Methylicorpusculum oleiharenae: one gene and its partner. The protein of the gene in region 2 interacts with the protein of the main gene of each other region in a pairwise test. Links are inferred from orthologs where the notes say so. Each region holds a gene or a part of one and is shown on either strand. Other genes may lie near its edges. The genes, in order: leuS and GO003_RS21615.

Region 1 (12,043 bases), 4.3 Mb from region 2 along the record:
TCCGGATTTGGCGATGGTGCCGATATGCTCTTGCACTTCCAGGCGATCCATACCCACCCCGTTATCGATGATGGTGATGGTTTTTTGGTCTTTATCGAAATTGATACGGATTTTTAGTTCACTATCGCCTTCGTACAGCGCATCGTTCGATAATCCCATAAAGCGCAGTTTATCTGCCGCATCAGAGGCATTTGAGATAAGTTCGCGTAAAAATATTTCCTTGTTGCTGTACAAGGAATGGATCATCAAATGCAGCAGATGCTTAACTTCGGTTTGAAATCCGCGGGTTTCTTTTTTGGCTTCAACAGTCATGCTTATAGATTCCTCAATTCAGTTAATAGGGTTTCTGTCAATGTGGGGATGGCAAGTCTATTTTTCAAGCCGGTCCCAAACAAAGAAATCAAATCAGAGTTTCTTAAATTAAAAAGCACAGTAGGAATGTGCAGCGGATCTTTTGATCTGAATAAATCAAGCCCGCTGACTGCAAAGGGTGTTAGCAAGAAAAAGCGGCTGTTTATTTATGACTTTCGCACTTCAAATTTCGGCAGTGCCTAAAGAGGCAACGGGTTGTTCGGCAAAGGCTTTGCCAGTATGGATGCTGGCATTAGAGCCTACATGGATGGTTTTACGGCGGGCACTCGGTGCCGAATTTCGATCTACGAGGGTATAACGTTTGATTAAGAGGCTGCCTGTATTTGGGTAATGCCTTTATAATGCCGGGCAGTGAGCCGATTTATTTTCATTTTAAAAAGCCAATTTATGATCAATAATAACTTTTGTGGCGAGAACTGCCGGTTACTTTTCTTGCTTTGACTGGTGCGCAAATACGCTTCAGGAAATAGCAGAATGGATTTATTTGACGTTTCGCTGGACACTTTGCCATCACCGTTTAAACTTCACCAGATGAAGCAATCGCTTAAATCAAAGAAAGTTCTTATCGTCGAGGATCAGGCCACCATGCGCAAGGCGATCCGGGAAATGATCTATGGTTTTGATATGAAACTCATAACTGAGGCAGCCAACGGTTCTAGTGCCATCGCCGCTATGCGAAAGGAGAGTTTTGATATTGTGCTTTGCGATTACAACCTGGGTTCAGGTAAAAACGGCCAGCAGGTCCTGGAGGAAGCCAGATTCCGGAAACTGCTTCCTTTTTACGCTGTATTTATCATGGTGACTGCCGAACAGACTCAAAGCATGGTCTTGGGGGCGATGGACAATAAACCCGATGAATACATGACCAAGCCTTTTAATGCCGAGCAGTTGCTTAATCGGATCAAAAGAAATATTTCACGCAAAGAGTATCTGGGCGACATAGAGAAAGCGATTGATTCAGGCAACATCAGTCTTGCAATTGCGCAGTGCGACAAAAAGCTGCTGGAAAATAATCGCCTGATGCATACGCATCTCCTCAAGTTGCGTGCCCAGCTGGCCATTAAAATCGGTGATTTAAAAAAAGCCACTGCCATTTATCAGGCCGTTTTAGAACAAAGCGAATTAAATTGGGCCACACTGGGCTTGGGAATTATTGCCTATCTGCAGGACGATTTTAGCGAGGCAGAAGCTATTTTCCGGAAATTGATTGATGATTATCCGATGATGCTGGAGGCGTTTGACTGGCTGGCCAAAACGCATGAAGCGCAAGGCGATTTTGCCGGGGCTCAGAATACATTGAATGAAGCGACCGCCTTATCTCCTCAGGCAATTTTGAGACAACAAAAGCTGGCGACTATGGCCAATATGAATGGCGAGCTGACCATCGCTGAAAAAGCTTATAAAACGGCAATCGATCTGGGTAAAAATTCCGTTCATCATTCTTCCGGCGATTTTGCGGGATTGGCCAAAATTTATTCAAAGACTGACGCCAAATCAGCGCTTAAAACCTTAAAAGACATGCGCTCGCTTTATTTTGGCAATCCTGAGGCGGAGCTGAGAGCTGCGTTGCTGGAAACAGAGGTTTTTCATCAGCTGGCCGATGAGGAATCCTCGGTGCAAGCTTATCAAACAGCGCAAAAACTGAGTCTGGAGTTAGGAAACAAGGCACCTACTGACCTTAGATTGGAAATGATTAAGACCAGTTATCTGAAAGGCGATGATAAAGCGGCAAATAAAGAGCTGGAGCAACTGATTAAAAACCATGCCGATGATGATCACTTTATGGGTGATGTCAGAAAAGTACTGAACGAGACCGGTAATGCCCAACAAGGTGAAAAATTGATAGCGCGTATCAAAAAAGAATTGGTCGAGATTAATAATAAGGGTGTGGATTTGTTTAGGCAGGGCAATATTACCGAAGCCACGCAGGTTTTCCAGAAGGCGGCAACGACCATGCCGGAAAACAAAACCATAATGATTAACATGGTCAAGATTTTGTTGCATGACTTAAAGACCAACGAAGTGAACAAAGAAAAAATTCAACGCATTCAAACGTTCATCAATAAAGCGTCACAATTTGGTGTCAAAAAAGAAAAAATCGAACATCTGCAAGCCCAGTTGAATAATTTGTCCCATAAGATCAATTCCACGGCGTCTCAAGAATGAGCCAAGATGCAAAATTCAGTCAGATTCTTGCCTCGTCAGTTCATGATTTAAAAAACTCACTTCAAACCGTTCGGTCTTTGATCAGAGCGCTTGCGTTAGAACAAGCCAATTCCGAAAAGCCGGAATTTCAGATACTGGATTTCGAAACTGCCCGAATGAACAGTTGTGTCATGCAGTTGCTGATACTTTACCGGCTGGATGCCAGTCACTTCAAGCCTGTGCTGGAAGAGTGCCGGGTTGTCGAAATTTTGGAAGAGGTGGGCTATCAGCAAAGCCTGCAGATTCAATTACGGCAGATTTCGCTCACAGTGGAATGCAGCGCGGACTTGTTTTGTTTTTGCGATGATACGTTAATCAATACGGTTCTGGTTTCTGTCGTTAACAATGCGTTGCGCTATTGCCGTCAAGCGATACGCTTATCCGGACGGCAGCAAGGTGATTTTGTCTGCTTATGCATTGAAGATGACGGACCCGGTTTTTCTTCCGGCATCATGGAAGGCATTCAAGGTGTCAAAAGCTGCGAGCTGGAAAAAGGCAATACCGGTCTTGGACTTCATTTTGCGTCAACCATTGCCGAACTTCATAGCCAGGGTCAACGCAGCGGTTTTATAGCCATAGACAATGAAAGTACGTTGGGTGGCGCAAGGTTTAGCCTGTTTCTCCCATAGGATCAAGGCCGGCCATCAGCAAGCAGATCGTTAAAAGAGTCTGCCAGGCGTCACCCATTTGAGCGCCCTTGATTTGTCGATCGGCTTTAGCGCTCAACAAAAGCGCCTGATCAAGCCGGTTAGTATTCAGACGATGAATAGCGGCATCAATCAGGGGTTTACGTTTATCCCAAACCTGGTTTTTTGAAAAGGCCTGATCTTTAGAATGTCCATCGCGTAAGCTCTGCTTGATCTTACACAACACTCTGATTTCACGCGTGATTGACCAAAGCACGATCGGTGCCGCAACGCCTTCGGCTTCTAAACCCTCTAAAATCTTAACGATGCGTTCGGCATTTCCTGCTAAAAGGGCATCGGCCAGATTAAAAACATCATAACGGGAACTGTCAGCCACTACGGAGGCAATATCCTCGTTTTTTAATTTTACCGGTCCGTATAAAACAAAAAGCTTTTCAATCTCCTGAGCTGCAGCCAGCAGGTTTCCTTCTATGCGCGTGACCAGAATTTTCAAACCATCACTATCGGCACTCATTCCCTTTTGCTGAAGGCGTTGCGATAGCCAATTCATCAGCTCCTTGCCCGCCAGCGGCCAGACTTGAACCAGAATTCCTGTGGCCTCGATAGCCTGCACCCATTTTGATTTGCTGGCCGAGGACTCGAGTTTTCCTGAGGTGATGAGTAAAATCGTATCTTCAGGACGTCGTTCACAGTAATACAGGAACGCTTTGCTACCCTCCATTCCCGGTTTGCCGTTGGGCAGACGCAGATCTATGAGTTTTTTTTCGGAAAAAATGCTCATGGCTTCGGCGGCGGCACTCAGTTCTCGCCAATCGAAATGAGTGTCCACCGTCAATATTTCCCGGTTATCAAAACCGGCTTGTTTAGCCGCTTTTCTTATCTGATCAGCCGCTTCGCCCAATTGCAAGGGTTCGTCGCCGCATATCAAATAAACAGCTTGCAGCTGTTTATTCAAGTTAGCTTCCAGCTGATCCAGTCTTAATCGCATTGCCGATTATTTGCCGGCCAGATCAGATCTGGTCGTATTCACGATCTTTTTTACTGCCTGCAGATAAAGTTCTTGCTGAATGATCGTTTCCTCATTGGTTTTGGCAATAATGGCTTCCTGATCGTTGTAATATTCACGGGTAATCTCAATACTTTGAATTTTTTTCAACACAGCCCCTGACGCGTCCTGCAATTCATAATCCAGAGAGTAATTGAGCTCAAACTCGTTGGCTTTACCCGTAGAGCTCAGTGAAAGTACCCGACGATCCATTTGCTCGTTAAATACGGCAACAACCAGGCCCGCCTGACTTATCTCTTTAACGACATCCACGGACGACGCTTTCAGTGTTTTGGTGAATTGTTCCTGCAAGGATTGGGATGCGTTTTTAAGATAAACCTTACGCATTTGCTCAGGCAATTCAATTGCGCCGCGCAAATGATAGCCGCATGCAACGGTCATTAAGGCCAAACCCAGTACCAGCACTCTTGTAATCATCATATTGATCTTACTCAATTACTTTGCTCATCAAACAACAATATTGACCAGTTTATGCGGCACAACAATGATTTTTTTAACCGGTTTATTATCGATAAAACGCAGTGTGTGCTCATCATTCAACGCAGCAGCTTCGATTGCTTCGCGCGTGGCAGAGGCCGAAACTAAAATTTTACTGCGCAATTTACCGTTTACCTGAACCACAATTTCCAGTTCATCCTGTTGTAATGCGGATGGATCGGAGACTGGCCACTTTTCGGTAATCACGGAACCTGAGTGACCCAGTCCTTGCCATAAATGCTGGCAAATATGAGGCACAATAGGAGCCAGCATCAACACAATGAATTCGAATGCTTCCTGGCGAATAGCCAGTCCATTGTCAGACGTGTCCGAGAATTTGGAAACCGAATTCAACAATTCCATATTGGCCGCAATCGCCGTATTAAAGGTATAACGCCGGCCAAGATCATCGGTTACTTTGTCCAGCGTTTGATGCACCTGACGCCTTATTGCCTTTTGATCGCTGTTCAGCGATTCTTTATCCAGAGCGGGTATCGCCTGCGAATGAGTGACATGCAGGTGGACCTGCTTCCATAAGCGGCGCAGAAACCTGAAGGCACCTTCAACGCCGCTGTCTGACCATTCCAGCGATTGTTCGGGAGGGGCGGCAAACATAATGAACAAGCGGACCGTGTCGGCTCCGTATTCGTCGATAAGGGCCTGAGGATCAACCGTATTGCCCTTGGATTTGGACATTTTGCTGCCGTCTTTTAACACCATGCCCTGGGTGAGCAGTTTTTTGAAAGGTTCGTCGTTAACGAGTAAACCTTCATCGCGCAGCAGTTTGTTGAAAAAGCGCGAATACAAAAGGTGCAGAATGGCATGCTCGATACCGCCGATATACTGGTCAACAGGCAGCCAGTAATTGGCGTTTTCATCCAGCATCTTGTCGGCTTTAGGGCTGGCAAAACGGGCAAAATACCAGGAAGATTCCATGAATGTGTCGAACGTATCCGTTTCCCTTCGACCGTCTTTGCCGCATTTTGGACAGGCCGCATGCGAAAAAGTGGGATGAGCAACCAGCGGCGACTGTGAGCCATCCAGCACGACATCTCTTGGCAGTTCGACAGGTAAATCTTTTTCCGGCACAGGAACAACACCGCAATCATCGCAGTAAATTACCGGAATCGGCGCGCCCCAATAACGCTGTCTTGACACGCCCCAATCCCGCAGGCGGAAATTGGTTTTACGCTGGCCTTTGTTTTCCGATTCCAGTTTTTTAGCAATGGCCGAAAAAGCGTCTTGAGAAGTCATACCGTCAAATTCGCCGGAGTTTTTTAGTATGCCTTTGTCTGTAAAAGCGTGGTCGCTGATGTCATCAGGACCGGCGTCTTTGGCAAAAATAACCTGTTTTAGCGGAATGCCGTATTTATGAGCAAACTCGAAATCGCGTTGATCATGGGCAGGTACGGCCATAACGGCACCGGTGCCGTATCCCATCAATACAAAGTTGGCAATCCAGACCGGCACTTGCTCGCCGGTTATGGGGTGTGTCGCTTTAATGCCCGAATCAACCCCGCGTTTTTCCATGGTTTCCATCGCAGCTTCCGATGTTTCCATGACTTTACATTCTTCAATGAAGGCCGCTATATTTGGATCGTTATGGGCGGCTTTCAGCGCTAAAGGATGTTCTGCCGCGACAGCCAGGTAAGTCACGCCCATCAATGTATCAGGACGGGTTGTATAAATTCTTAAAGGCTCACCCATTTCGGCGACTTGAAAATCCATTTCCACGCCTTCTGACCGGCCTATCCAGTTGACCTGCATGGTTCTGACCTGTTCCGGCCAGCCATCCAGGCCGTCTAATGCTTGCAGTAATTCGTCGGCATACGCGGTAATTTTAAGAAACCACTGTGAAATCTCTTTGCGCTCGACATGGGTGCCGCAACGCCAGCAGCCGCCGTCGATAACCTGTTCATTAGCCAGAACAGTGAGGTCATGCGGGCACCAATTGACCGGTGCGGTTTTTTTATAAACCAGGCCTTTTTCAAGCAGCTTGATAAAAAACCATTGCTCCCAGCGGTAATAAGAAGGATCGCACGTCGCCAGTTCCCTGTCCCAGTCATATCCAAAGCCCAGTCTTTTGAGCTGGTCACGCATGTAATCAATATTTTCATACGTCCAGTCGGCGGGGTGAACGCCATGTTGCATAGCCGCATTTTCAGCCGGTAAGCCAAAAGCATCCCAGCCCATCGGTTGCATTACATTTTTACCCTGCATCCTGAAAAAGCGACTTATCACATCGCCAATGGTGTAGTTTCTGACGTGGCCCATGTGCAACTTGCCACTGGGATAGGGAAACATGGACAAGCAATAGAATTTCTCCGCATTGGATGATTCGACAGCTTTAAAGCTGCCGGAGTCTTCCCACGCTTTTTGAACGGCTTGCTCAATAACTGAAGGCTTGTAAATTTCTTCCATCGAACTCATCTTTTCGGGCCAAAATCGTTAGAATACAGTACACTTGTGCAAATCAAAAGTCTCATTTTAAGGAGTTAATAACATGAGTGACAATAAGCTGATCGAAGCCTATAACGATCTGATGGGGCATCTCTATGAGGTCATGGATGATGGTATTCATTCATTGGCCAATGCGTTGGAAAAAGCCAAGGAAAAAACCAGTGAAATAGGCGGGGTGACCCAGGAAGAATTATCAAAAATTTCTGATTATGTAAAACGTGACGTTGAGCATGCGGCCCATGCCTTGAATGAAGATGGCACTGACGACTTGTCCGAATGGTTAAAGTTTGACATTGATCTGATTGAGAATTTTGCACTCGATGCCTTTATGAGCGTCGCCGATAAAACCAGTGTCGAACTTGCCAAGCTGAAAACCCTTGCCGAGCAAAATACTTACCACAGCGGCGAAGTGACAGGACCGGGAACATTTGTCTGTGATCAGTGCAATAAGGAGATTGCCTTTAAAACAACCAGTGTTATTCCCAAGTGCCCAGCCTGCGGCGCCGATACTTTTTTCCGTTGTTGATATTATTAATGTTGACTTTATAATGCACTCAATTACTCATCTGAACTCATGGTAAACAGTATGAAAAGGGTTATTTTCAACCAGAAAGGCGGCGTTGGTAAATCGACCATCACCTGTAATTTGGCCGCCATTAACGCGGTTGAAGGCAAAAAAACCCTGGTCGTTGACCTGGATATTCAAGGCAACGCTACGCAATACCTGTTGGGCGGAAATGTGACTAATTCCGACCAGACCATTGCTCACTTTTTCAAAGCCAGTTTGAGTTTAGGTTTTTTTGGCTCCAATGATTCCGGGCTTGAAAGCGTCATCCATGAAACGCCTTTTCCCAATCTTTACATCATTCCTTCTCATCCTGAATTGGAGCCTCTGCAAGCCCGTCTCGAGTCTCGGTATAAAATCTTTAAGTTCAAAGAAGCGTTAGATAAGCTGGAAGGGTTCGATACCATCTACATCGATACACCGCCTGTTTTAAATTTTTACAGCCAATCCGCATTGATTGCGGCGGACAAGTGCCTTATTCCGTTTGACTGCGATGCGTTTTCAAGAGAAGCCTTGTTTACGTTAATGCAGGCGCTTGCTGAAGTTAAGACCGATCACAACCAAAACCTTGAGATTGAAGGCATCGTGGTCAATCAATACCAAAAACAGGCCAACCTACCCCGTCAACTGGTCGAAGAATTAATATCACTGGGTCATCCGGTGCTGGATGCAAAAATATCTCCCTCGGTAAAAATAAGAGAGTCACACAGCGAAGCCAAGCCGCTTGTTCACTACGCGCCTCATCATAAACTGACCGATGAATTCAGAGCGTTACACATTGAAATCAATCAAAAGCGGGTATAAATAAATCGCCAGCTATTGATTAAGCTTATTATTTCAAGCGTAATTCAATGACAAAAAGACCGCCAACCGGCGGTTTTTTTTTTCTGGGGATAGGAGCAGTAATTCCCGGTCTGATGATTAAGAGGGAGAGGTGTAAGCTTTTCGGGTATGTCGGCAGCAGGGATGCTGTCGTAAAGCTTCAATGGATGGGAGTCCAGAGCTGTCGATATCGAATCATTTTTTTCAGATTTCAGGGTATTTGTAACAGGACGTTGCAACCAGAGCTTTCGCAGATGTATTCACGCGTTCTGAAAAAGTAGCAGCCATGGGTCTGCAAAAATAAATACGGAATAAGTTTTTTTAAGTAGGCGATGTCCAAAAAAATCAAGGATGAATAAACTTTCTTGATATTTCTTAGGAATTGATTCGAATGGTGCCTGGAGCCTTTCCCAAAGTGCAATAAAAATACCTGTAAAACAGTTGCTTAAAAAACTTCAATTAAAATATACCGTATTTATACCGTCAGCTTTTCATTGCTGCCCAGCATTGAATAAATAAATATCTCACTTCAAAATCGTATTTTCCCCGTGTAATTAAATTTGTGCCAATCCCTGAACCGGCCAACCTGGACCCGCAATCTAACCACCAATAAACGATAAGCATCAATCCGTCTGATGGATCAGCCCGGCTAACCTGGATCAGCAATTTAACCCCAATAAAGGCGGGCTGAAAAGCATAATTGAACGCTAAAAGACTTAAGCAGATATAAACGCACTTCTTTGACACTTTCCCAGCTTATAATTTCTGGTCTAGAGTCGGGCATTAGTTTTTTATGATGTAAGTTGTTGATTATATAAATTTTATTGATAGACGATAACCTAGGTTTCCCGATTCCCAGAAAAAAAGTATATAGATAAGTTTTTTAAAATAAATGGCTGAATGCGTCTCTTGACCGGTATAGACACACGAAAAAAAAGCACCCGAAAACCAGCAGATTCTTATTCGTATATATAGCTATTAACCGCGCCTAAAATGCTTACGCCAATATCGGGCAGGGCGGGGAAAGAAAATCGGAGTCAAGCGGTTTTTGTTGGCATTTACCAGGAATAGACATAGCTTTGTAAACTTTTGACTACATGATTTTGATGTTTTTTATTTATTTTCAAGAATAAAGCGCGTTTTGTAAGCTTGATGTAGCACTGGTTGGTTAATAGAGAATTTTCGCCTCGCGTTAAGTCATGAAAAAAAACCGCGTGTATTTTTTTTCGGGAATCGGGAATTTATGCCTTTATATATATAATTATTTAAATTTATAAATAAATAAATATATATGTATCAATAGCTTAAGGCGGTTTCTTTGCTTGTTTTTTCTATTGTCAACTAAGTCCCGACTCTAGACCAGAAATTATAAGCTGGGAAAGTGTCAAGGAAGTATTTTTATATGTGCTTTAGTCTTTTAGCGTTCAATTATGCTTTTCAGCCCGCCTTTATTGGTGGTTAATTGCTGGTCCAGGCTGGCCGGTTCTGGCTATTGGCCCGGGAAAAAACCGCTGGCGATGGGCGATCTTAAGGTGATGCCGCCAATGGATGAAAACAAAAACCCGTCAGGCGGCTAAGCGAACCAGCCAAGACAGCCAGGCGAACAAAAGCCTTTTAAGTGTACCGGCGATATTTTGGCGAGAGTGGCGGCGCTTACTGGACCGGGAAAGCCAATATTGAATTTATTTGACTGGAGCCCGGTTTAAACGGTGGGCGATCATGGCGCGAGGGGTTCGGGCGCGGGATTGGGTGAGTGGTTGAATGAAATAAAGATAAGAGGCTAATAAAAAACCGGCTACTGATGTGTAAGCCGGTTCTAAAAGTTATCGGTTCATTCAAGCGCGTTAGTGGTTCGTGTTAAGCCATCATTCAAGCTGATGCCTAATTTTAATCTTACGTTTTCAATAATGTATTTATTTGGGTTGTTCCACCTCCGGCTTAATATTGCCAAGTAGTTATCTTTTTTAACGTAACCCGCACAAGACCAGCCGCAACGGTCACAAACATAACTCATCACGGCAATCTTGGGCGGCCAATCAAGAGAATCACTTACGTCTTTTAGGTGGCCGGCGCCAACCAAACACACAGGGCATTTTTCTAAAGCTTCCGGAATATCAGCAAATAAGTCGTTTTGTTCGTTCATGGCGGTCTTTAGTCAATCATCAAAAGAAACGCCGCAACCTGATCTGATTCGTCGGCGTATTCGCTGGTAATCTGCTTCAGTGCCATAAACTTATCCCGATAAAATGCTTTGCCTCTGTCGATTTCGGCTTGCAAAGCGTATGAGGTGCTGATCATTCCAGTTAGTACATTGTTGGCGGCAATCTGTTCAAGCGTATAGGGATGCACAAGCGTGAGACGTGGCGGAGCTGTCGGATAAAAAAACGATGATCGAACCGGCTGCTCAATCTCGCAAAATTGCCAGTGATAATTTCTAAAGTCTTTTATGATCCTGGCCGCTTGGGTAATAACTTTGCTGTGAAACGCTGTATCAGCGAAGTTCTGAATTTCAAACTTTCGCCGCTGGTTAGGTGAGACGGGATAAATAACAATCATCTTCGGCCTCTCAGATCTACAAACAAAGACAGGAAAAAACCAATCAGCAAGCCCACCACAATACAATAAATCGCAACTGATACATTGCCATCCGTAAGACAGTGTGCACTTCTCTCGTAGGCCAGATAGCCCGCCTTGATTAATTCTTCATTCATAAAACCTCCTGCCTAATCAAGACCTCGAAGTAGGTGAGGGGGCATACGCCAAGCGTATAACCACGATAGGCAAGGTCTAGCAGAATCGGACCTGTTAACGACTTTGTGTTGATGCTGGCAACCGTTTTGCCATTTTTGATTAAAAAAACTTTCATTTCGCCCCCCTGCTCAATATCTCCCGAATTGACCTAAGCCCCGATCCAGCAATTTCAGGATTTGATTGTTTTCGGGGTTGTGGGGTGAAGGGTTTGAATGACATGTGACCCACGGTAACGCGTGACCCTTGGTCACTGGTTCGCGCGTTTTCTTTCTGGTTATTTCTGGTTAATTCTGGTTTATGTGACCCTGGGTCACAGCTTTGTGACCCAGGGTCACTGGTCTGTGATCCTGGGTCACATGTGGGTAAGTCACTAACCTGTGATCCAGGATCAAGGCTGTGGATAAATCCAGACAGAAAATAGCTGTTATTTTTGCCGTTTTGTCTAACAACTTCTATTAGTCTTTTTTCTTCGAGTTCTGAAATTATTTGTAAAACTGCACGACGAGAATACCCGGTTCTGTTTACCAGGTCGTTAGATGACGGCCAACTGATTAAATCGTTTTCGTTGGCCCTTTCCGCCAGGCATACTAAAACAAATTTCTCCGCAGAACGAAGCTTAAAATCGGCATCAAGGGCGATCTGCACAAGTTTATAGCTCATGACTTGGTCCTCATTGCT
Region 2 (11,848 bases):
TTCTGATGCGCTCATTAAAAAAATCAAATCAGCCGAGTGAGTAAAGTAAACGGTAACTACTCGCTCGCTTTGAATTATGGTTGTAGGTGCTTGATTTCAAAGGACGCATCAATACGTCCCTGTAGCTCTCTGCAACATCCCTGTTGCAGAAGCCTTTTCAATCAACCACCTACACCCACTATAATTGGAGGGGGTGAGCAGATACAGTAAAGGGGTTAAATGTGGTTACTTGGCCAACAAGAGTGCAATGATAAAGCTCAGAATTAAACAAATGGATTTCCAGAAAAGCACCGGATTGCGCTCCATAAGCGGCGAGCGGGTTTTATTCAGGTAGTCTTTGTTGGGATGGCGCAGGTCGAATATAAACTCGGAGACTTCCTGATAGCGCTTGTGTGGATCGGGATTAACGGCCTTCTTGATGGCTTCATCGATCCACGCAGGAATTTCCCGGCTATTTTCAGGGAGAGGCTGATATTTTAATTTCCTTTGCTCTGCCCTGGTTTTGGTTTTGGCCACTTGAGTTCCGTAAGGCAAGTTTCCAGTCAGCATTTGATAGACAATAACAGCCAAAGAAAAAATATCCGAACCCGATGATCCATGCTCTCCCAGCAAGTATTCCGGGGCACTGTATTGAGCCGTGCCCAGCAAATTGCTACGTTCGATCGGGCTGGTGATTTCCATGATACCGGCCACGCGGGTAGAACCAAAATCTATGATTTTTACCGTGCCGGTCTTATCGATCATGATATTGCCTGGCCGCAGATCCTGATGAAGCATTTCCAGGCGGTGAAAAGCGCGCAACCCTTTGGCAATTTGTTCGACTATTCCACGCACTGTTTCCAGGTCTGGCTTCGGGTTATCGATCATCCACTGAGTCAATGTCTGACCATCAATGAATTCCATGGCGATATACAGGAAATGGCGCTTCCGGGTCTGCAAACAAGGCTTGAGTACGTAGGCACTATTAATGCGCCTGGCAATCCACTCTTCCATCAGAAAGCGTTCCAGATAAGCCGGATCATCCCTGAGATCAATTGACGGAGTTTTTAAGATGACCGGCCTGTCTGTTTCGCTATCCACTGCCAGATAAACGTGGCTGCGGCTGCTGGCATGCACTTCTCTGATAATGGTGTAACCATCAAAAACCGCTCTTGCTTCCAGTATCGGTGGAAACGGCAATTCGGTTAACTGCTGATACAGCTCTTTGGCATCCTGACTCGGCAATTGCTCAATTCTGACAATCTGAACAGTAAGATTATCCGTACTGCCTAGCTGGTAGGCATCGTCCACAATGGCTTTAGCAGCAGCATCCAGATCATTACCGTACTGATGAATAGCATTGATTATGAAAAGATCAGGGGTAAATTCATAAATACCGTCTGTCGCAAATACGAAAATATCCCCCTCATCGACTGACAGCGTTTGATAATCTATCTCCAGATAAGGATTGATTCCCAAGGCGCGACTGAGATAGCTTTTGTCCTTGGACAACCAAAACCGGTGATCATGGGTCAATTGTTCAAGCCCGTTTTCATGCAGGCGGTAGATTCGCGTGTCACCCACATGAAAAATATGCGCAGTTGTCGACTTGATAACCATGGCGCTCAAGGTGCACACATAGCCTCTGTCTTTATCGTAGCGGAACTGGCTTTGCTGAGACTGCGAATGCAACCAGGAATTGGTTGCCGTCAAAACCCGTTGCGCAGACTTCTTGACCGACCAGGCTTCGGAGGTGCAAAAATAATCCTCCAGAAACCCCTTGACAGTCGCTTCGCTAGCAATATGACTCACGTCACTGCTACTGATCCCATCGGCCAAGGCAATGGCAATTCCTTTTGCACTTAACAGGGGTTCCTTAGGACTGTAAACGCCGTGAAAATCCTGATTAATTGCCTTGCGGCCTTTGTCAGAATGCTGCCCTACCGATATTTTTAATTGACCGGACATTTATTCAGGCCAAAGCAGCCTCAGTAACTCTTGTAAGGAAGAAATTTGCCGCTCATCACGATCTTGACGCGGTCTCCCTTTGGATCGGGTTCACGCTGAAGATCCATGCTGAAATCGATAGCGCTCATAATGCCGTCGCCAAACTCTTCGTGGATCAATGCCTTAAAGGTAGTGCCGTAAACACTGACCAGTTCGTAGAAACGGTAAATCAACGGATCGGTCGGTACCGACGTCGGGAGCGACCCCTTGTAGGGAACCACTTGCAACTGCTCAACAGCGTCTGCGGGTAATTCCAGCACGTCGCCAATCTTGACGGCTTGTTCAGCAGTCAATGTCATCTGTCCGAGCAAAGCGGCGGTTGTCCATTCCTTGCTTTGACCCATAACCTCAGCCAGTTGAGGCCAAGTCAGTTGTTTACGCAGTTTTTGCAAGATGACTAATTCGGTAACTTCGTTGCGTGTCATGATGAATGCCTTTACAAATTAGAGCGATTGTTAAGGAGTCTCGGCAATTTAATACCTGAAACTCTATTATCTTGAAGTTGCTTAGTTGAACGCACGTTTAGGCGCTGTTTTGATATGCGTGGAGTATAACGTCAAACCGGTAAACGCCAATCCGCCAACCAAATTACCCAAAACCGTTGGAATTTCATTCCAGACAAAGTAATCCATAATCGAGAAATTGCCACCCATGATTAAACCGGATGGAAACAGAAACATGTTGACAACGGAGTGCTCAAAGGTCATTCCAAAGAACAGCATAATCGGCATCCACATCGCGATGACTTTACCGCTAACAGTCGTGGAAATCATCGCCCCGACCACACCCGTAGACACCATCCAGTTACACAGCATGCCTCTGATAAAGATGGTACACCAGCCGGCCACGCCATATTTTGCATAGCCCAGCGTACGCGCTTCGCCGATACCGGCAAGCTTTTTGCCTACAGCATCGGGCTCGACGGAGAAGCCATAAGTAAACACAATTCCCATCATGACCGCGACGGTTAATGCGCCTAAAAAATTGCCGGTAAAAACCAGTCCCCAGTTCCTTAAAATACCCCCCAGTGTTACGCCTGGACGTTTATCAAGCCATGCAAGCGGTGTTAAAACAAAAACACCGGTCAAAAGATCGAAGCCTAATAAATACAGCATACAAAAACCGACGGGAAACAATATTGCGCCAAAGATCGGCGATCCGGTCTGGACAGTAATGCTGACCGCAAAAACTGCAGCCAGCGCCAGAATCGCCCCGGCCATATAAGCCCTGATCAACGTATCTCGGGTAGACATGAATACTTTTGATTCCCCTGCATCCACCATCTTGGTCACAAATTCTGAAGGAACTAAATAGGACATAATTTTTTCTCCAAATCTAAAATAATATGTATCGTTCAATTAAGAACATATCTATGAATATTGGTAAATGAACCAAAATAATTTCTATTCCAATCCTGCTATCGCTGAAACTTCTGAAATCGAAGCGTCAACGAAGGCAAGCATTTTTGGAAACTTCCACTGGAACTCGACCGTCACGTTCTCACGCAGCCGTTCGTGTTCCTCTTGCCTCATACCGCATTTCATGTCCCACTTAGCTTACACAGGACGCTATTTCCCTCCTTTTTGATTGACTCAACTACTATTCGGGCAGGCTTCTGCCCTACCCCCAGAGACGCAAGATTTTGCGTCTCTCCCGGAATTTACGCCCCACCCTGTCTTCATCCCCGGGTATTCATGGCGCCCAGATCAATCGTCCCCTCGGCAAACAGCACGGCTTCGCCGCCGACCCGGACGGTCAGGAACTCGGCGCCTTTATGATCCATTTCCAGATTGATGACGCTGCGCCGGGAGCCGGCATCACCGCGGTCCACTGCGAAGGTCTGGGTGCCTTTGCGGGTGTGCTCGAACGAACACAGGTAGGCGCAGAACGCCGGTAAGGCGCTGCCCACCGGTGGGTCTTCGGTCAGGCCGATGCGTGGGCCGACTAAGCGCAGGTTGAAGTCGGCGTCGGCATAAGGTGATTTCGGCGCAAACACTAAGATCTCCTGGGCGGCGGTCTGCGGCGCGGTGGATTGGCTCCAGGCGCTGTAATCGAAGCGGGCTTTGCGCACCGTTTCATACTGCCAGACCGGCACGATCAGGTAGGGATAGCCGCAGGAGACCAGCCGGGGCGAATATTTCTTGTGGTCAAGTTCGGCTTGGTCCAGGCCTAAAAAGCCGGCCAGTTCTTCGTCGCTGGGCGCAAAGCGGTCGACGATCGCGCTGACTTTGCGGGTAAATTGCACAAAATAGGGGATGCCGTCCCGGCTGGAGATGTTGGCTTCCACGTTGCCGGCATTTTGTTCGAAGCTCAGCGAGGTGACCGGGGCCGAGACGTCAATGTCGCCGCAGCAGGCCAGCACATAGGCGGCGGCTATGATCGGATGGCCGCCGAAATTGACTTCGGCTAACGGGGAAAAAATCCGCATGCGCCGGGTCTGGGCAGACTTCAGTTGATGAAAAATGAAGACGGTTTCGGACAGGTTCAGTTCTTTGGCAATCAGGGCCATGGTGTCGGCATTCAGGCCGTCCGCATTGGGAAACACGGCGATCTGTGCGCCATTGAACAGGCGCCGGGTAAACACGTCGGCAATGTAGTAATGGTATTTCATCGCGCCTCCTGAACGCAGACTGCGACCCGGTGGTTGACGATCCGGATGGGGTAGGTGGCGACTTTGACGGTCTCATCTTCAAAGCACACCCCGGTGACCAAATTGAAATGCTGCTTGTACAGCGGCGAGGCGACCATCGGCTGGCCGCCGATATCGCCGATCATGCCGCGGGACAAGACATTGGCCTGGCCAAAGGGGTCGAAATTATCGAGCGCGTACAGGGCCTGTTCTTTGGGCATATAGAACAAGGCAATCTGATGCGCGTTGACTTTTACGCAGATGCCGGAATCCGGTTGCAGATCATCGACACTGCAGACATCTTGCCATTCGCTCATGGTCAGGCTTCCTCTAACAGGGTGAAGTGCTTGTGCGGGGTCAAGGCGGCGCGTTCCTCGTCTTTGGCCGGGCGGATCTGGCCGCGTTCCTGAACGAACAGGATGCGCTCATCGGGTTGGTCGCTGTTGACGAAATGCCGGAACCGTTTCAGTTTGCCGGGATCGGCGAGCGTGGTTTTCCATTCGCATTGATAGGTGTCGATGACGCGCTGCATCTGCGCTTCGAGTTCATCGCCCAAGCCCAGGCTGTCGTCAATGACCACGGACTGCAAATACGCCAGGCCGCCTTCCAGGTTGTTCATCCACACCGAGGTGCGTTGCAGGCGGTCGGCGGTGCGCACGTAAAAGATCAGGAGGCGGTCGATGTACTTGATCAGCGTGGCTTGATCCAGCTGGGTGGCGAACAGGTCGGCATGGCGCGGCTTCATGCCACCGTTGCCGCAGACATAGAGATTCCAGCCGTGTTCGGTGGCAATCACGCCGATATCCTTGCTTTGCGCTTCGGCGCATTCGCGGGTGCAGCCGGACACGGCGAATTTGAGCTTGTGCGGCGAGCGCAGGCCCTTGTAGCGGTTTTCCAGGGTCAGTGCCAGACTGACGCTGTCATCGACGCCGTACCGGCACCAGGTGCTGCCGACACAGGATTTGACGGTGCGCAGCGATTTGCCGTAGGCATGGCCGCTTTCAAAACCGGCATCGACCAGCTCCCGCCAGATCAGCGGCAGCTGGTCGACGCGGGCGCCGAACAAATCGACCCGTTGAGCGCCGGTGATTTTGGTATACAGTCCGTATTTTTTGGCAACCTGGCCCAGGACGATCAATTTCTCCGGTTCGATTTCACCTCCGGCGACGCGCGGTACCACCGAATAGGTGCCGTCTTTTTGAATATTGGCCAGATAATTGTCATTGGTGTCTTGTAAGCCCAGGTGCTCGTTTTTCAGGATGTAGTCATTCCAGTAAGACGCCAGGATCGAGCCGACCGCCTGTTTGCAAATTTCACAGCCGCGCCCGCGGCCGTGCTTGTCCAGCAATTCAGCGAAAGTCTTGATCTCGCCGACCATAACCAAATGGTACAGGCCTTGCCGGGTGTGCGGAAAATGCTCACAGAGGTCGGTATTGACGGCCACGCCCTGTTTTTTCAATTCGGCATCCAACACCGATTTGAGTAAGGCGCTGCAGCCGCCGCAGCCGGTCGCCGCTTGGGTGGCTTGTTTGAGCGCGCCCAGCGAGGTGCAGCCGGTGTCGATGGCCGCACAGATGTCGCCTTTGCTGACGTTGTGGCAGGAGCAAATCTGGGCCGAGGCCGGTAGCGCATCGGCGCCCAAGCCGACCGGCTCGCCGGACAGCCGCGGCAGGATCAAGGCTTCAGGGTGTTCCGGCAGGGCGATGCCGTTCAGGCAGTATTGCAGCAAGGTGCCGTAATCGGCGGCTTCGCCGACCAGCACCGCACCCAGCAGGGTCTTTTTATCGGCACTGACCACCAGGCGTTTGTAGATGTCGCTGTCGCCGTCTTGATAGGTGTACACCAGGGCGCCCGGGGTGGCCGCATGGGCATCGCCGATGCTGGCGACATCGACACCCATCAGTTTCAGTTTGGTGCTCATGTCGGCACCGGTAAAGGCGCTGCCGGCGCCTTCCAGTACCGAGACGACGGCACGGGCCATCGCATAACCCGGTGCCACCAGACCGAAAATCCGGTTATTCCACAGCGCGCATTCACCGATGGCAAAAATGGCCGGATCGGAGGTGCGGCACTGGTTGTCGATGACGATGCCGCCGCGCGGACCGATGTCCAGACCGCAGGCGGCGGCCAGGTCGTCGCGCGGGCGGATGCCGGCGGAAAACAGAATCAAATCGGTTTCCAGCACATCGCCCCCGGCAAAATTCATTTTATGCAAACAGGTGCTGCCGTCGTCGATCAAGGTGGTGTTTTTATTGAGATGGACGCTGACGCCCAGCGCTTCAATTTTGCGTTTCAACAAGGCGCCGCCGCCTTCGTCCAATTGCACCGCCATCAGGCGCGGGGCAAATTCCACGACATGGGTAATCAGTCCCAGATCGGTCAAGGCTTTGGCCGCTTCCAGCCCGAGCAAGCCGCCGCCGACCACCACGCCGACTTTTGAGCAGGCCGCGGCGCTTTTCATCGCCTCCAGATCTTCGATGGTGCGGTACACCAGACAGTGCGGACGGTCATGACCGGGCACCGGAGGGACAAAGGGGTAAGAACCGGTAGCCAGAACGAGGGTGTCATACGCGATCACCACGCCGCGTTCGGAAATCACCGTCTTGGCGGCGCGGTCAATGGTTTTAGCCTTATCCCCCACATGCACGGTGATGCCGTGTTCGGCAAAAAAGCCGTCCGGTACCAGCGACAGATCCTGCGCCGTTTTACCGGCAAAATACTCCGATAAATGCACCCGGTCATAGGCCGGCCGGGGCTCTTCGCAAAACACCACAAGGTGATAGCGCGCCTTCGCGGCGCTGTTGACCAGAGCGGCCAAAAAATGTTGACCGACCATGCCATTGCCAATAACGACCAGTGTCTGTGTGTGACTCATCGGTAACCCCGGATCTGCTGCAAAGAAAACGTAAAAACCTAAATTTCGGGCAAAAAAAAAGGCGTCCGGCCCACGTGAAAAAATCACTGAACCCGGACGCCATTGCCCCAAAATCATAACCGCTCCGACGAGGAGCTTTGTCTCAACTAAAGCAAAGGTAATGCCAGAAAGACCGGTAAGGCCGACAAAGAAGTGTAAGTGCTTGTTTGGTAAAGAATCAAAAGCGAACCATCCGGCCCTGAGCCCAACAACACAGCGTCGGCAACGCACAGCAACCCGTCAGGAGCGCACTGATTCGGGGAGAAAGAAGAGGTATTGCACTATTGTGGAGCGAAAACTCGTCAGATACGCCAAATAGGATGTGCCGACGCCAGGAGGCGCATCTGTCGGGTTACCCAATACTTTTAAACTCAGGCATTTCATTTTCCCAATTTTTTTCATAAAAGCCTTGCTTCACATAAAGGTTTTCGTTGTTTTACCTATCAAAAGGCATCACGCAACACCTCAATCTTGTTGATCAACCAATGCTTGTATTTCCGATCGGCAAGATTGACGGTGAAAAACCGCATGGCTTTCGGTAGGTAAAAGCGTCGGTATTCGGTTAGGGTTTATTTGAATCGCGAACGATGCGCCTCCTATCGTCGGCACATCCTAAATTGTGTGCCATATCGCGTTAATAATAGTTAACTCGAGAAATATTGGGGTTCGTTACCTCGCACCACACTACGGATCTCACCTCTTTCATTGAATAAACCTTCTATACCATAGAAATACTGCAATTACTGCTATTGGAGGTAAAACAAACCACATAAAAGCATTTAAAATTTCATCTTCTTGAACAGAGCTTCCGTATGGCTCAAACAAAAGAATTACTGAGATAAAGGTAAATATCCATATTAACCATGCTGAAGCCACAGCATTCTTAAATTCTGAAATAGAGAAATAGAAGTCCTTTATCTTTAGTCTTTTTTTCCAGGCGAGAATACTGGTAAACAAGAGAAGAATAATCAAAACAATTGCCACAAAATAAGACGAGTATGTGTCACTGCTTATTGTCGAACTAAAGTCATTTTCTGCGCAGTGCTTCACTCCCCTCTCTCGGCAGCAATCTTCACGGGTCTGCCCTTGAGCCAAGAGTCTACAACCATCAATTTCCTTCTGTATGATTTCTTCGTACGGATTCTTCATATCTTTTTTACGCGGCCAGATGTCTCGGCGAATCGGAGCCATCAAGTTATTATCTATTTTTGGTTATCTTATACTTTTTTCAATCTCAACTCGATAAGGCACACCTAATAGGATGTGCCGACGCAAGGAGGCGCATCCTATTTGGCTGTCGAGTTACTCACTGATTTTAATCTCTGGCCTTTCATTATTTCCCCAGTTCTTTTCATAAATACCCTGCCTCACATATCGATGAAAGCTTGAATACGGCCAATCGATTACGTTTTTAACATGGCCGTGTTTTACCGGGTTCCAATGAATATAATCAACATGACGGTTGTAATCGTCTTGGTTTTCGATTAAATGCGCCCATAATCGACGTTGCCAGATTCCTCTTTCGCGGCGTTTCTGACGACTTTTTGAAATTCTTTCACCCGGGTTGATTGCCCTGGAAAATCTTCCTTTCAACATATTCCAGCGAACAGAATAATTACCGTCGTCGGGCGGTAATGTCCAAATAGCATGCAAATGATCCGGCATGATGACGATGGCATCAATATGAAAAGGTTTTCGTTGTTTTACATATAGAAAGGCCTCACGCAATACATCAATCTTGTCGATCAACAAATGATTGTTTTTCCGGTCGGCAAGATTGACGGTGAAAAACCATAGGGCATTCGGTAGGTAAAATCGTCGGTATTCGGTCATGGTTTGTTTGAAATACGAACGATGCGCCTCCTATCGTCGGCACATCCTATCTGGCGCACCTTATCGCGTTGATGCAAAACAAGCTTCGGCGGCTTCAGTGAATTTATCCGTTTATAAGTGTGAGGTATTCCTGCTCGCTGAGGATTTGCACGCCTTTTTCCTGGGCTGCGCTCAGTTTGGTGGCACCCACTTTTTCCCCGGCCACCAGAATATCGGTCTTGCCGGTGACGGAATTGGCGACTTTTGCACCCAAACGTTTGGCTTCTTTCTGCATGTCTTCGCGTGAACCCTGCACCATAGTTCCTGTGAACACGATCAGTTTTCCTGACACGGGGCTTTCTATTTGAGCCTGTGCCTGGCTGGCTGCTGTTTCAATCAGATTAAAACCCAAACTCAATATTTGCTCAAAATCCTGTTTGATCAATTTTAATGACTCGACCACCGCCTCGGCAGTTTTCTCTGCAAATCCTTCTATTGTGACGATATCTTCAATGCTGAGATCAAAGAGCCGGTTCAACGGATAATGCTGCAATAACCGTTCACAGTTACCCAGTCCCATTCTGTAAATACCGAATGCACCCAGAAACCGCCAATCTTCAATACTTTGCAGGCGGCTGCGCTGTAATTGATCCAGAAGATTCTGTGAGGTTTTTTCGCCAAAACCCATCTCCATCAGCTCGTTCAACGCTAATTGATAGATACGGTAAATCGAGTTGACGCCGTGCGCATGCAGTTTTTCTATAGTCTTGGCGCCAAAGCCATCGACATTGCCCAAAGTTCTAAAAAAATGCTCGAGGGTGTTTTCGATTTGTGCCGGGCAATGGGTTTTATTAAGGCAATATAAATAGTCACTGTCCCACACCAGATGACTGCCACAACTGGGGCAGTTATCCGGAATTTGCGGCGGCATTGGCGTGACGACACGCTCGATTTTGGGAATCACCAAGCCCGAGCGGGTCAATTCAATGAGCGTACCCGGCCCTATTCCCAGCGACTTGACCATACCGTAATGATGGGCTGTTGCGCGTGAAATGACCGCACCGCTCAGTTTGGTCGGCTCCAGTTCGGCAACCGGGTTGACGCGTCCGGAACGAGAGGTTTGCGGCGTTACACTCAGCACGTTGACCAACGCCGATTCAACATTATGCTTGTAAGCGATCTGCCATCGATGGTGATGCCGGGTTGAACCCATGCGCTGCTTGACCGATTCATCGGTGACTTCAAAAACCACCCCATCGACATCAAAATCCACCTTTTCGGGAATCTGCCTGACAATATCGGCAAAGTGGAGGCGGATGTCATTGGCCGAACCTTGCCAATCGGGTAACTGGGCAAACGGAAAGAACATCGCGGCTTTTCGTTCTATCGCTTCCAAAGCAGGCACTTCCAGATCTTTTTCCTTGATGATGCTCGCTTGAAAATTTCGGGCATTTTCAAATTGTTCCGCCAGATAATTCTGAAAATATTGGCGGCTGACCACGATTTCTCCGGCTCCCTGACCTCGCTGACCATTTCCGGCCACCATCAAACCGCGATCAAAAACCCGGGTAATATCGGTGCCTTTTCGGCCATCGCCGCGCGTATATAACGTTTGTCCGTCATCGTATGCGGCATAGCCATCCAGTTTGGGCGTCGCCCGAAACAACAATCTATCGCTATCGATATCAAGTTCTTGTGCTGATTTTTCAATACGAAGCAGCCATTTTTCAATAGCATCCTGACTATAGGCTTTTTCGGTAGACAACATTCTTACCGGCAGGTCTATGGTTTTTTCTGCAAATGCCGGTTCCGGTTCAACCGCAAGAAGATATGGATGATCAGGATGCCTGCGTGCCAGTTCAGCCAAAAAGACGGCATCGTAATCAGCATCGGAAATGAACGGACAACCGCTTCTGTAAAGCAGATTAGCGGTTTCCAGAAAGTGGACCAGCACCTCGTCGCTGAGTGAGTCGGCCGAGCGGCTTTCGGCTATTTGTTCAATCTGCGCCAGGGTCAATCCTTCAACGAGTTGACAGTGCTGGTTGATAAGATCTCGTTGTTCGTTATTCAACATCAGGAAAAGGTTGAAGGATTGGCCGATTCGTTACCGTGAAAGTACAGAACCGAAGAGGGGGCGGTTGCTCGATCGACAGGTGTCCCGACGTCAAGCCTACATGGACGTATTCACGGCGTCCTGTCGGGCGAGTGACCGCTCTCTCCTTAACACCTAGTACTTTAATTTGACGGGGCGAATGCAGGACTTTCATGAACGGTTAGGCATAAAAAAATTATTGATAACCGCTCGCCAGCCGATTACGCATTTCGTGTATGGCACTACCGGTTAACGGTTGTCTCTGGTTATCCCACTTAACACCGTCCAGTTCCGCCGCCAGAATATCGATTGTTTCTACAAAGTCATCATAGACCGAGACAGGGTCATCTACTTCGCGAGGCTGCATAAAAAATACCAGACCGGGACAATTAAACTCTCTTATGTTTTTGTCAGG

Evidence for each region.
Region 1: the proteins of GO003_RS21615 (region 2) and leuS interact in binary tests that used the Escherichia coli proteins (3 or more experiments, as listed by UniProt). The link is inferred for Methylicorpusculum oleiharenae from one-to-one orthologs.

What each region holds. Positions count from the first base shown.
Region 1 is NZ_WUTY02000001.1:593,266-605,308, reverse strand. Bases 4,464-7,562 are described here. They hold leuS (leucine--tRNA ligase), read right to left. Parts: upstream 7,189-7,562; coding sequence 4,738-7,188; downstream 4,464-4,737. Other genes in these bases: GO003_RS02845 (zinc ribbon-containing protein), read left to right, coding at 7,271-7,562; GO003_RS02855 (LPS-assembly lipoprotein LptE), read right to left, coding at 4,464-4,710. In the rest of the region: molecular chaperone HtpG, read right to left, coding at 1-312; GO003_RS02870 (tetratricopeptide repeat-containing response regulator), read left to right, coding at 847-2,538; GO003_RS02865 (sensor histidine kinase), read left to right, coding at 2,535-3,206; holA (DNA polymerase III subunit delta), read right to left, coding at 3,187-4,212; more of GO003_RS02855, read right to left, coding at 4,219-4,463; more of GO003_RS02845, read left to right, coding at 7,563-7,753; GO003_RS02840 (ParA family protein), read left to right, coding at 7,814-8,596; GO003_RS26090 (hypothetical protein), read left to right, coding at 10,163-10,294; GO003_RS02835 (hypothetical protein), read right to left, coding at 10,446-10,757; GO003_RS02830 (hypothetical protein), read right to left, coding at 10,766-11,170; GO003_RS02825 (hypothetical protein), read right to left, coding at 11,167-11,325; GO003_RS02820 (helix-turn-helix transcriptional regulator), read right to left, coding at 11,477-12,025; GO003_RS02815 (DUF7673 family protein), read right to left, coding at 12,022-12,043.
Region 2 is NZ_WUTY02000001.1:4,840,153-4,852,000, forward strand. The notes cover bases 8,941-11,844. They hold GO003_RS21615 (helix-hairpin-helix domain-containing protein), read right to left. Parts: upstream 11,416-11,844; coding sequence 9,466-11,415; downstream 8,941-9,465. Other genes in these bases: GO003_RS21610 (REP-associated tyrosine transposase), read right to left, coding at 8,941-9,362; GO003_RS21620 (cell division protein ZipA C-terminal FtsZ-binding domain-containing protein), read right to left, coding at 11,630-11,844. Also shown: GO003_RS21570 (multicopper oxidase domain-containing protein), read left to right, coding at 1-44; GO003_RS21575 (bifunctional protein-serine/threonine kinase/phosphatase), read right to left, coding at 226-1,947; cynS (cyanase), read right to left, coding at 1,968-2,411; GO003_RS21585 (formate/nitrite transporter family protein), read right to left, coding at 2,493-3,305; GO003_RS21590 (PhzF family phenazine biosynthesis protein), read right to left, coding at 3,665-4,597; nitrite reductase small subunit NirD, read right to left, coding at 4,594-4,932; nitrite reductase large subunit NirB, read right to left, coding at 4,935-7,490; GO003_RS21605 (hypothetical protein), read right to left, coding at 8,232-8,720; more of GO003_RS21610, read right to left, coding at 8,832-8,940; more of GO003_RS21620, read right to left, coding at 11,845-11,848. UniProt on the Escherichia coli protein: DNA ligase that catalyzes the formation of phosphodiester linkages between 5'-phosphoryl and 3'-hydroxyl groups in double-stranded DNA using NAD as a coenzyme and as the energy source for the reaction.